3 regions of the Kitasatospora sp. NPDC096128 genome follow, and region 2 is predicted to be linked to each of the others. Evidence: riboswitches for the same ligand, from Rfam matches in the RefSeq annotation. Region 2 holds a riboswitch; each other region holds the start of a gene.
The links. Region 2 has a riboswitch for cobalamin ahead of nicT (Nickel transporter NicT). Riboswitches for the same ligand answer to the same signal wherever they lie in the genome.
Positions count from the first base shown of each region.

Region 1 (3,268 bases), on a different contig from region 2:
TGTCAGGGTGCCCCGGTCCGCCCGGACCAGCCGGCGGGTGACGCCCTGCTCGTCGCTGTGCAGGACCTCCTCCACCACCGCATGCCCGTTGTCGTCCCACTCGACCGCCCAACGGCCGGGCCGCAGGCTGTCCGGACGGCGGCTGAACGTCACCCGGCCGGCCGCGAGGCTCTGCACCAGCACCGGCCCGGACTCCGGCCCGACACCCCCCGGCCCCATCCCCGGACGGACCATTCGCTCGGAGGCCCGACGGCCCACCACCAGGACGACGGCCCCGGCGGCGGCGGCCGCCACGACGGCTGCGGTTCCCCAACGCATTTCGATCCCCGCTCTGTTCATGCTGTTCATGGACCCGGATGGTGTTCGAGCACCAGTCCACAAGGGGGGTGGCGAGGGGGCCACTGGGCGGGGGCTGTCCGGGGGACCGCTGCGCGGGGGGCTTGGGTGTGGGGGGCTCTCGGGAGGGTGGGTGACGCCGGGGGCGGTTCCGGGGGTGGGCGCTCCGGGGGCTGGATGATTTTCCGACCGCCGACCCTCATCGAGGGGGCTGAGACCGTTGGCGGTCGGAAAATCACCCGTCACGCCCCTCTCCGCACCCACCCCCTCCACCGCCCCCTCCCGCAGCGCGTCCCTCTCGCCTGGGGCGAGGGAGGGGGAGGGGGGTGGTTGGGGTGGGTGGGTTGGTGCGGGTGGGTGGGGCGGGTGGGTGGGGTGGGGCGTTGTGGGCGCGCGGGGGTGGGGCCCGCGTGCCCTGTTGCCTTGGGTGGGGGCCGGTCAGATGGGGATGGCGGAGTGGTGGGTGCTGAGGAGCTGCCAGAAGCGGGGGGTGAGGGGTGGGGTGGGGGTGGTGGGTTGGGTGGTGGTGCCCCAGTGGGAGGGGATGTGGTGTTCCTGGTGGAGGAGGGGGAGGACGGCGGCGAGGTCGGGTTCGGGGACGGGTACCAGGTGGGCGATCGGGCGGAGGTGGGGTTGCCAGCGGCCGGTCACGCATTGGCGGAGGAGACGGTCCAGGGCCTCGCGGCGGCCGGTGGCCTCGACCAGTTCGGTGAGGCGTAGGCCCAGGACTTGGGCGAGGGCGTGGGTCTGGTCCGGGTCGCCGTCCCAGCGGCCGGTGAGTTCGGCCTGGCGGTAGGTGGGCAGGGGGATGCCGACCCGTTCGGCGACGGTCTCCGGGGGGAGCTCCCGGGCGAGGCGGTGGTCGCGCAGGCTGACGGGGTGGCCTGGCATCAGGGAGGCGGCCGGGCACCAGAGGGCGCGGGCCAGGGCGATGAACTCGGCTTCGCCGGGGCGCAGCACGCCGTCCTCCCAGGCCAGGACGTGACCGGGCAGCAGCCGGACGCCGTGTGCGGCCATGCCCTCGGCGACCTGTTCGGGGGTCAACCCGAGGCCGGCCCGGTGGGCGCGGGCGGCCTCCGGCGAGAACGGCACCGGGGTGGGGGCGACGACGGGTGGCTTTCTGCGGCGCATGGCCGAACCGTAGGCGCGGCCGGCGGCGCGGCCCCAGCCGTCGAACGCACGAAGCGGGGGTGCCGGGCCCTTCGTGGCGCTGGGCGATCGCACAGGGCGGGGGCGGGTTCGTCGTGTGACCAACCCCTCCGTGACCTCGGTTGACTCCCGGTTCGGACGCGTGATGGGATCCTGGGGCCAAACGGAGGCATGGAGAGGAAGCCGGTGCGAGTCCGGCGCGGTCCCGCCACTGTCACCGGGGAGCACGTTCGGACATGCCACGGCGGGCCGTCAGGAGCCGCTGGAAGGCCCGGGGGTGCGTCCGACCCGGAAGCCAGGAGACTCTCGCCACCGGTACGTCGATCCAGGGCGCGGACCCTGAGTGAGGACACCCACGCGATGCAGGCTGCCCCGCCCGGTTGGATTCCCAGCTTTTCGTTGTTGTGCGCCCGCTGACCCGGGCCGCCGCCTTCGCGGTGGGCGCCGTCGCGGGCTACGCCGCCGACGCCCGTTTCGCCGATCCGCGCCGCGGCCACCCCGTCGCCCTGTTCGGCAGTGCCGCGGGCCGGCTGGAGCGGCGGCTGTGGCGCGACGGCCGGGCGGCCGGCGCCGGGTACACCGCGCTGTGTGTGGGTGCGGTCGCCGCCGGCGCGCTGGCCCTGGACCGCACGGTCGGGCGCCGTCCGGTGGGCCGGGCCGCGCTGGCCGCAGCGGCGACCTGGACGGTGCTCGGCGGCACCTCGCTGACCAGGGAGGCGCGCACCATCGGCCGCTCGCTCGCCGCAGGTGACCTGGCGGCCGCCCGGGAGCGGCTGCCGCACCTGTGCGGGCGGGATCCGAGCGCGCTGGACGGGCAGCAGATCGCCCGGGCGGTGGTCGAGTCGGTGGCGGAGAACACGGCGGATGCCGTGGTGAACGCACTGGCCTGGGGTGCCCTGGCCGGCACGCCGGGGCTGCTGGCGTTCCGCGCGGTGAACACCCTGGACGCCATGGTGGGCCACCGCTCGCCCCGGTACACCCGGTTCGGCTGGGCCTCGGCCCGGCTGGACGACGTCGCGGGCTGGCCGGGCGCCCGGCTGACGGCCCTGCTGACGGTGGCCGCCGCGCCCGAGCCCGGGACCGCCTGGCGGGTCTGGCGCCGGGACGGCTCCGCGCACCCGAGCCCGAACGCGGGCCAGGCCGAGTCGGCCTTCGCCGGGGCGGTCGGCGTCCGGTTGGGTGGGACGTTGCAGTACGGGGAGCGGGTCGAGCACCGGCCCGTCCTGGGTGCGGAGTTGCGGCCGGTGACGGTGGACGACATCGAGCGGGCCTGCACGCTGTCCCGGCGGGTGGGCGCGCTGGCCTTGGGTACGACGGTCGCGGGGCACGTCCTGCTGCGGATGCTGATGGGGAAGAAGGGGAACGCGTGAGCGAGCGAAGCGAGGTGGGCGCGTGAGCGAGCGCAGCGAGCGAACCATGGGGAGGGGCGCGTTGGGCGAAGCGCCTGCCGAGCGAAGCGAGGTGGGCGCATGAGTACGGCCAACGCACTGCTGGTCGCGGGGACGACCTCGGACGCGGGCAAGAGCGTGGTGACGGCCGGGATCTGCCGTTGGCTGGCCCGCCAGGGCGTGCGGGTGGCGCCGTTCAAGGCGCAGAACATGTCGCTGAACTCCTTCGTCACGGCCGACGGCGCCGAGATCGGCCGCGCCCAGGCGATGCAGGCGCAGGCCGCCCGGGTGGAGCCGGAGGCGGCGATGAACCCGGTGCTGTTGAAGCCGGGCGCGGACGGCCGCAGCCAGGTGGTGCTGCTCGGCAGGCCGGTGGCCGAGGTGGGTGCGCTGGA
Region 1 covers NZ_JBEOSP010000019.1:90,589-93,856, reverse strand. The annotation lists gene ABTY61_RS22115 (alpha/beta hydrolase family protein) at 1-348, opposite strand, end outside; gene ABTY61_RS22110 (helix-turn-helix domain-containing protein) at 775-1,467, opposite strand; cobalamin riboswitch at 1,663-1,790, shown strand; gene ABTY61_RS22105 (cobalamin biosynthesis protein) at 1,899-2,855, shown strand; gene ABTY61_RS22100 (cobyric acid synthase) at 2,955-3,268, shown strand, end outside.
Region 1: it holds a riboswitch for cobalamin, as region 2 does, so the genes downstream of both, ABTY61_RS22105 (cobalamin biosynthesis protein) here and nicT (Nickel transporter NicT) in region 2, are expected to answer to the same signal.

Region 2 (3,268 bases):
TGGGTCAGGGCGAGTTCGAGCTGGGCGGCGAGGTCGCCGTCGGGGTCGAGCAGGGGTGCGGTCTGGCCGAAGGCGTAGCCGGGGGAGCGCGGGTCGAGTTCGGCGGCGCCGGTGGCGACGATCATCGTGGGGTGTTTCAGGGCGGCGCCGTAGACGGAGACCGAGCCGTGGTCGCCGATCAGGACATCGGCGGCGACCAGCGCGGCCTGCCAGCCCTGGTGGGGCGGGACGAGGCGCAGGCCCATCCGCAGGGCGTCGTCGAGCAGGGCCACGGGGTTGTGCCGGCTCCAGATGTTCGGGTGCAGCACGACGGCCACCGTGTACTCGTCGGCGGGCAGTTGGCGGACCAGTCGCTGCGGCAGGTCATGGTGGCGGCCGAATAACGAGTGCTCGCTCCAGGTGGAGTCGACGACGACGAGCCGGCGGCCGTCGACGGCGCCGAGCGCGGCGCGGTAGCCGTCGCGGGAGCGTCGGCTGCGCAGCATCCGGTCGAAGCACGGGTCGCCGACGACCCGGGCGACGTCCAGCGCCTCGGGACAGGAGGCCCTGAGCCGGTCCAGCTGCTCGGGGTGGGAGAGGCCGAGGACGTCGACGAACACCCGTCCGCGGTGGGTGAGTTCGTTGCGCGAGAGGCCGGCGGAGCTGACCGCGTCGCCGGTGGACTCGGTGACCAGGCGGTTGTAGCCGGCGCCGTGCGGGAGGACGACCAGACGGGCGTCCAGCCGGTGCATGGAGGCGTGGACGGCACAGGAGACCGCCAGGTCGAAGCGGCGGAGGACGGCGTCCTCCCAGTCCAGCACGGTGTAGCCGGGCAGGCCGCGGAGGTAGTCGTCCAGGGCACGGTCGGCGAAGGCGGAGCCGGGGTTGACGGTGAAGTAGTGCTCGATGCCGTCGGGGTCGAGCAGGGCGAGGACGTCCAGGACCCGGGTCGCCGAGGTGAGGGTGCGGGCGACCGCCAGCACGCGGGCCTTGACCGGGCGGGTGTTCCAGCGGTCGGCGGGCCAGACGTGGGGGTGGGACGGCACATCGTGATCGTACTCATCCGGCTGCGCCCGTGGCGCGGTTTGCCGAGTGTCGGTCAGTCCGTCGTCGGGGCCGGTCCGCTGCCGTGGTCAGCCCGCCGCCGCGGTCGGCTCCTCGTGGGGCTCCTCGTGCTCGGCGGCGGCGCACTCGTCGAGGAGGGGGCGCAGGGCGTCGTCCACGAGCCGGTAGCGCACCACGCGTCCGTCCTTGTCCCCGGTGACCACGCCGGCCGTGCGGAGCAGCCGCAGTGCCTGGGAGACGGCGGGGTCGCGCATGCCGGTGGCGACCGCCAGGTCGCTGACGGCGAGCGGGCCGGCCCGGTGCAGGGCGAGCAGCAGGGCGAGCCGTCCGGGGTCGGCGAGCAGGGAGAACCGCTCGGCCCAGGAGCGGACGTGGACGGTGTCCCCGATGGCGGCGATGGCCTCGCAGACCCGGTGCCCGTCGATGGTGCGGTGGCCCGCGCGGTCGGCCGGTACGAGATGCATGCGGACATTCTGGCAGCTCACGACCTGTGATCCTGGACACCTGCACAGGTGCGCAACCTTGCGAGGGTGGTGCCCTGCCCCTACGGTGTTCCCCGCCGTGGTGCTCGGGAATACCGGTGACGGACCCTCAACGGGTCCTGTTCCGGAGCGGCCCTCGCCACTGTGATCGGGGGAGAGAAGTCCGGACCCACATGCCACTGGGCGCTTCGTGCGCTTGGGAAGGCGGGCCCGGAAGCCCCGTAAGCCAGGAGACCGGCCACGGCATCTCACGAAGTCATTCCACGAGGTGCTGGAGCGTGATCCGAAGATGACCCTGCCCGAAACCGCCGCGCCCGCCGAGGCCGGCGCCGCCCCCTCCGTACTGCCCACCTTCCGGTGGAAGCGCGAGGACACCGTCCGTACCGCCGGGCTGATGGGGGTGATCCTGGCCATGCACGTGGTGGCCTTCGGGACCCTCTTCTTCCTGGTGGCGCCCCACAACTACGCCGTCGGCACCCAGGTCTTCGGGGTGGGCCTGGGCATCACCGCCTACACCCTCGGCATGCGGCACGCCTTCGACGCCGACCACATCGCGGTGATCGACAACACCACCCGCAAGCTGATGGCGGACGGCAAGCGGCCGGTCTCGGTCGGCTTCTGGTTCGCCCTCGGCCACTCCTCGATGGTGGTCATCATGGCCGCCCTGGTGGCGGGCGGCGCCCAGCTGGCGAACACGCTGATGGATGACGACTCGGCCACCCACAAGTGGCTCGGGGTGGTCGGCACCACGGCCTCCGGCGCCTTCCTGTACCTGATCGGCGCGCTCAACCTGGCAGCGCTGCTCGGCATCCTCAAGGTGTTCCGCTCGATGCGGGCCGGGCGGTACGACGAGGCGGAGCTGGAGGAGCACCTCAACTCCCGGGGCTTCATGGCCCGGATCCTGAACCGGGCGACCCGCTCGATCACCCGGCCCGGGCAGATGTTCCCGGTCGGCATGGTGCTGGGCCTGGGCTTCGACACCGCGACCGAGGTCACCCTGATGGTGATGGCCGGTTCGGGCGCGGCGGCCGGGCTGCCCTGGTACGCGATCATCTGCCTGCCGCTGCTGTTCGCGGCCGGAATGAGCCTGTTCGACACCCTGGACGGGACGTTCATGAACTTCGCGTACCAGTGGGCCTTCTCCAACCCGGTGCGCAAGGTGTACTACAACCTGACCATCACTGGGTTGTCGATCGCGGTGGCCTTCATCATCGGCACCATCGAGCTGGTCGGCGTGCTGCACGAGAAGCTCGACCTGACCGACCCGGTGACCGGGTTCATCGCGGACATCTCGCTGGACAACGTGGGCTACGCGATCGCCGGGCTGTTCGTGGTGGTGTGGGCGATCGCCATCGCGTACTGGAAGCTGGCGGGCGTCGAGAAGCGCTGGACGCCCGCGAAGCAGTAGCGAACGGGCTCACGCCGCCGCGAGCAGCGGCGTGCCCGCCACGGCGAGCCCGGCGCCGGTGAGCAGCGGAGGTCGGGAGCGCAGCGCGGGCAGCAGGCCGGCGGTGTCGGTGTCGGTGCCGTCGCCGCGCTGAGGGCCTCCTGCGCACACGTGCCGAGAGCGGCGCCCCCTGGGGAAGGGGGCGCCGCTCTCGTGCGCGGTCAGTGCCGGTCGCCGTACCGGCGGCGGAACTGCTCGACCCGGCCGGCGGTGTCGAGCACCCGGGACTGGCCGGTGTAGAAGGGGTGGCTCGCCGAGGAGATCTCGACGTCGATCACCGGGTAGGTGTTGCCGT
Region 2 covers NZ_JBEOSP010000037.1:78,919-82,186, reverse strand. The annotation lists gene ABTY61_RS32195 (hypothetical protein) at 1-1,025, opposite strand, end outside; gene ABTY61_RS32190 (ArsR/SmtB family transcription factor) at 1,113-1,508, opposite strand; cobalamin riboswitch at 1,590-1,783, shown strand; gene nicT (Nickel transporter NicT) at 1,816-2,934, shown strand; gene ABTY61_RS32180 (hypothetical protein) at 2,944-3,084, opposite strand; gene ABTY61_RS32175 (type B 50S ribosomal protein L31) at 3,135-3,268, opposite strand, start outside.

Region 3 (3,268 bases), on a different contig from region 2:
GCCCCGTACTCCATCCCCCAGGTCCCCGCGATCGGCTGGGACCCGGCCTCCAGCCCCCGGCGCCGCTGGATCGCCCGCGGCCTGCTCGGCGCCGTCCTGGCCGTCCAGGCCGCGCTCTCGCTGCGCCTGCTCGCCGCCGCGCACCCCGACGAGGCCGCCGCCATGGTCGCCGGCCGCCAGCAGCTCGCCCACCTCCTGCACGGCACCCCGGTCACCACCGACCTGATCGACCGCATCCCCGGCTCCCCGTGGCTCTACCCGCCGCTGGCCGGCGCCGCCGCGAACGCGGACGGCATCTGGGGCACCCGGCTGCTCAGCCTCGGCTTCGGCCTGCTCACCACGGTGCTGCTGTACTCGCTGACCCGGCGGCTCTTCAACGAACGGGTCGCGATCTGCGGCATAGCCGCCTACGCCGTACTGCAGTCCACCGTCGTGGGCGGCTTCTACGGCGCCCCCGAGGCCCTCGCCGTCCTGCTGGTCGCCCTCGCGGCCTGGCTCACCGTGTTCACCGCCCGGCGCTCCCCGGCCCTGGCCCTGACCGCCGCCCCGGCCCTCGCGCTGGCCTGCGCGGTCGCCTACTCGGCGGTCCTCGCCGTCCCCGCGCTGGTGGCCCTGGCCCTCGCCGTCGCCCGGCCGCACCGCCGACCCGGCCCGGCCGCCCTGCGCGCCCTGCTGCTGGCCGTCGGGACGGCGGTCCTGCTGCTGCCGTACGGCCTGCTGGGGAAGGTCGCGGGCTGGTCCCCGTCGTCCGGCGCCGCCCCCGGCTCGGCCGGCCCGATCCTGCTCGGCACCCTCCAGTGGGCCGGCCTGTTCACCGTCCTCGCGGTGGCCGGCACGGTCTCGTACGCGCGCCGCGAGCAGCTGACCGAGCACGACTCGCCCGAGGGCGACCGCGTCGCCCCCACCCGCGCCCAGCGGGCCCTGCTCGGGGCCGTGCTGACCGCCACCGCGCTGCTGGTCCCCGCCGTCCACCTGTGGACCGGCACCTCCGGCGCGCTGTTCCGCCACCTCGGCTACGGCATGCTGCTCGCCGCCCCGATCGCGGGCCTCGGCCTGACCCGGCTGGTCGGAGCCCACTTCCGCCACCCCCAGCTGGGCATCCTGGTCTGGGTCGCGCTGCTGGCCCTCGGCATGGAGCAGTCCGCCCTGCGCTACCAGAACGGGCCCGACTCCGGCCGCCTGCTGGCCGTCCTGCGGGCGCACACCGTCCCCGAGGGCCACTACCTCACCGAGGTCGACGGACTCGCCGAGTACTACCTGGGCGGCGTCAGCAGACCCGAGCAGTGGGTCTCGGCCCGGGCCGGCACGGACTACCGCGACGGCGCCGGAAAACAGCACCACGGAGTGGACGGCAGCACGGCCGCGATCCGGGACGGCTGGTTCACCGTGGTCGTCCTCGACAGCACCGCGCCGGAGGCCACCGACCGGGCGCTGAGCGCCGCGCTGAACACCGGCGGGCAGTACCGGCTGATCGCCCAGTTCACCTCCCCGACCGGCGATTCGAGCACGTACAAGGTGTACCTGAAGCACTGACGGGCCGTCGGAGCCACCGACGCGCGCGACACGACAGGCACAACATGTGGTGCCGCCACAGCCTGCCGCCACTACATGTATGCTCGCTTCTGCTGTCGATGCAGGGGAACCCGGTGGGAATCCGGGACTGCCCCGCAGCGGTGTGCGGGCGGCTCCAGCAGCCGTACCGCGAGTCCGAGTACCTGCCGAACAGCGTGCGCCACGGCCCTCCCGCAGAGGCCGCGCCAAGCACCAGCACCACCCCTCCGGGCCTCGCGGGCGGGCCGGGGAGACACCTCGCGCGACGCTTTTTTGCGTTCGCGCCGTGCTCCCCTGCCCAGATCGGCCCGGTGACCCCGATCACCGCCGCACGATCGCCGCCAGGAGAGAGCGCCTTGACCACCGCTGCCTCAGTCACCCTGCCCGCCCAGGGCTCCGGTACCGCCTTCACCGACCCGACGGTCTCCGACCCCGGCGGTGCTCTCCTGCGGCTGCTCACCGACCGCAGCACCGACCTCACCGAGGTCGACCCCGGCCATGTCGCCGCCGCCGCGCTGCGCGGCCGCCACGCCGGCTCGGACTTCGCCGAGCTGCGCGGGCTGGCCGTGGACGCCGCCGCGTCGATGATCGCCGAGGACCCCCAGTACTCGAAGCTGGCCGCCCGCCTGCTCGCCCTGGAGATCGTCGACGAGGCGAACAGCCAGGGCTCGACCTCCTTCTCCGCCTCGATCGCCGTCGGCCACGCCGAGGGCCTGATCGGCGACACCACCGCCGCCTTCGTCGCCAAGCACGCCGAGGCCCTCGACGCGCTCATCGACACCAAGGGCGACGACCGCTTCGAGTACTTCGGCCTGCGCACCGTCCAGTCCCGCTACCTGCTGCGCCACCCGATCACCCGCAAGGTCATCGAGACCCCGCAGCACTTCCTGCTCCGCGTCGCCTGCGGCCTGGCGGTCGGCGACTCCGAGCAGTCGGTGCGCGAGGTGTCCGAGCTGTACGGCCTGATGAGCCGCCTGGAGTACCTGACCTCCTCGCCGACGCTCTTCAACTCCGGCACCCGGCACCCGCAGATGTCCAGCTGCTACCTGCTGGACTCGCCGCTGGACAACCTGGACTCGATCTACAACCGCTACGCGCAGATCGCCCGCCTCTCCAAGCACGCCGGCGGCATCGGCCTGTCCTACTCGCGCATCCGCTCGCGCGGCAGCCTGATCCGCGGCACCAACGGCAAGTCCAACGGCATCGTCCCCTTCCTGCGCACCCTCGACTCCTCGGTCGCCGCCGTCAACCAGGGCGGCCGCCGCAAGGGCGCGGCCTGCGTCTACCTGGAGACCTGGCACGCCGACATCGAGGAGTTCCTGGAGCTCCGCGACAACACCGGTGAGGAGGCGCGCCGCACCCACAACCTCAACCTGGCCCACTGGATCCCGGACGAGTTCATGCGCCGCGTGAACGCCAACGCCGAGTGGTCGCTGTTCTCCCCCGCCGACGTCCCCGAGCTGGTCGACCTGTGGGGCGCCGACTTCGACGAGGCCTACCGCAAGGCCGAGCTGGCCGGCAAGGCCGTCCGCACCATCCCGGCGCAGACCCTCTACGCCCGCATGATGCGCACCCTCGCGCAGACCGGCAACGGCTGGATGACCTTCAAGGACGCCTCCAACCGCGCCGCCAACCAGACCGCGCTGCCCGGCCGCACGGTGCACTCCTCCAACCTGTGCACCGAGATCCTGGAGGTCACGGACGACTCCGAGACCGC
Region 3 covers NZ_JBEOSP010000006.1:257,838-261,105, forward strand. The annotation lists gene ABTY61_RS09960 (glycosyltransferase family 39 protein) at 1-1,533, shown strand, start outside; cobalamin riboswitch at 1,597-1,737, shown strand; gene ABTY61_RS09965 (ribonucleoside-diphosphate reductase subunit alpha) at 1,932-3,268, shown strand, end outside.
Region 3: it holds a riboswitch for cobalamin, as region 2 does, so the genes downstream of both, ABTY61_RS09965 (ribonucleoside-diphosphate reductase subunit alpha) here and nicT (Nickel transporter NicT) in region 2, are expected to answer to the same signal.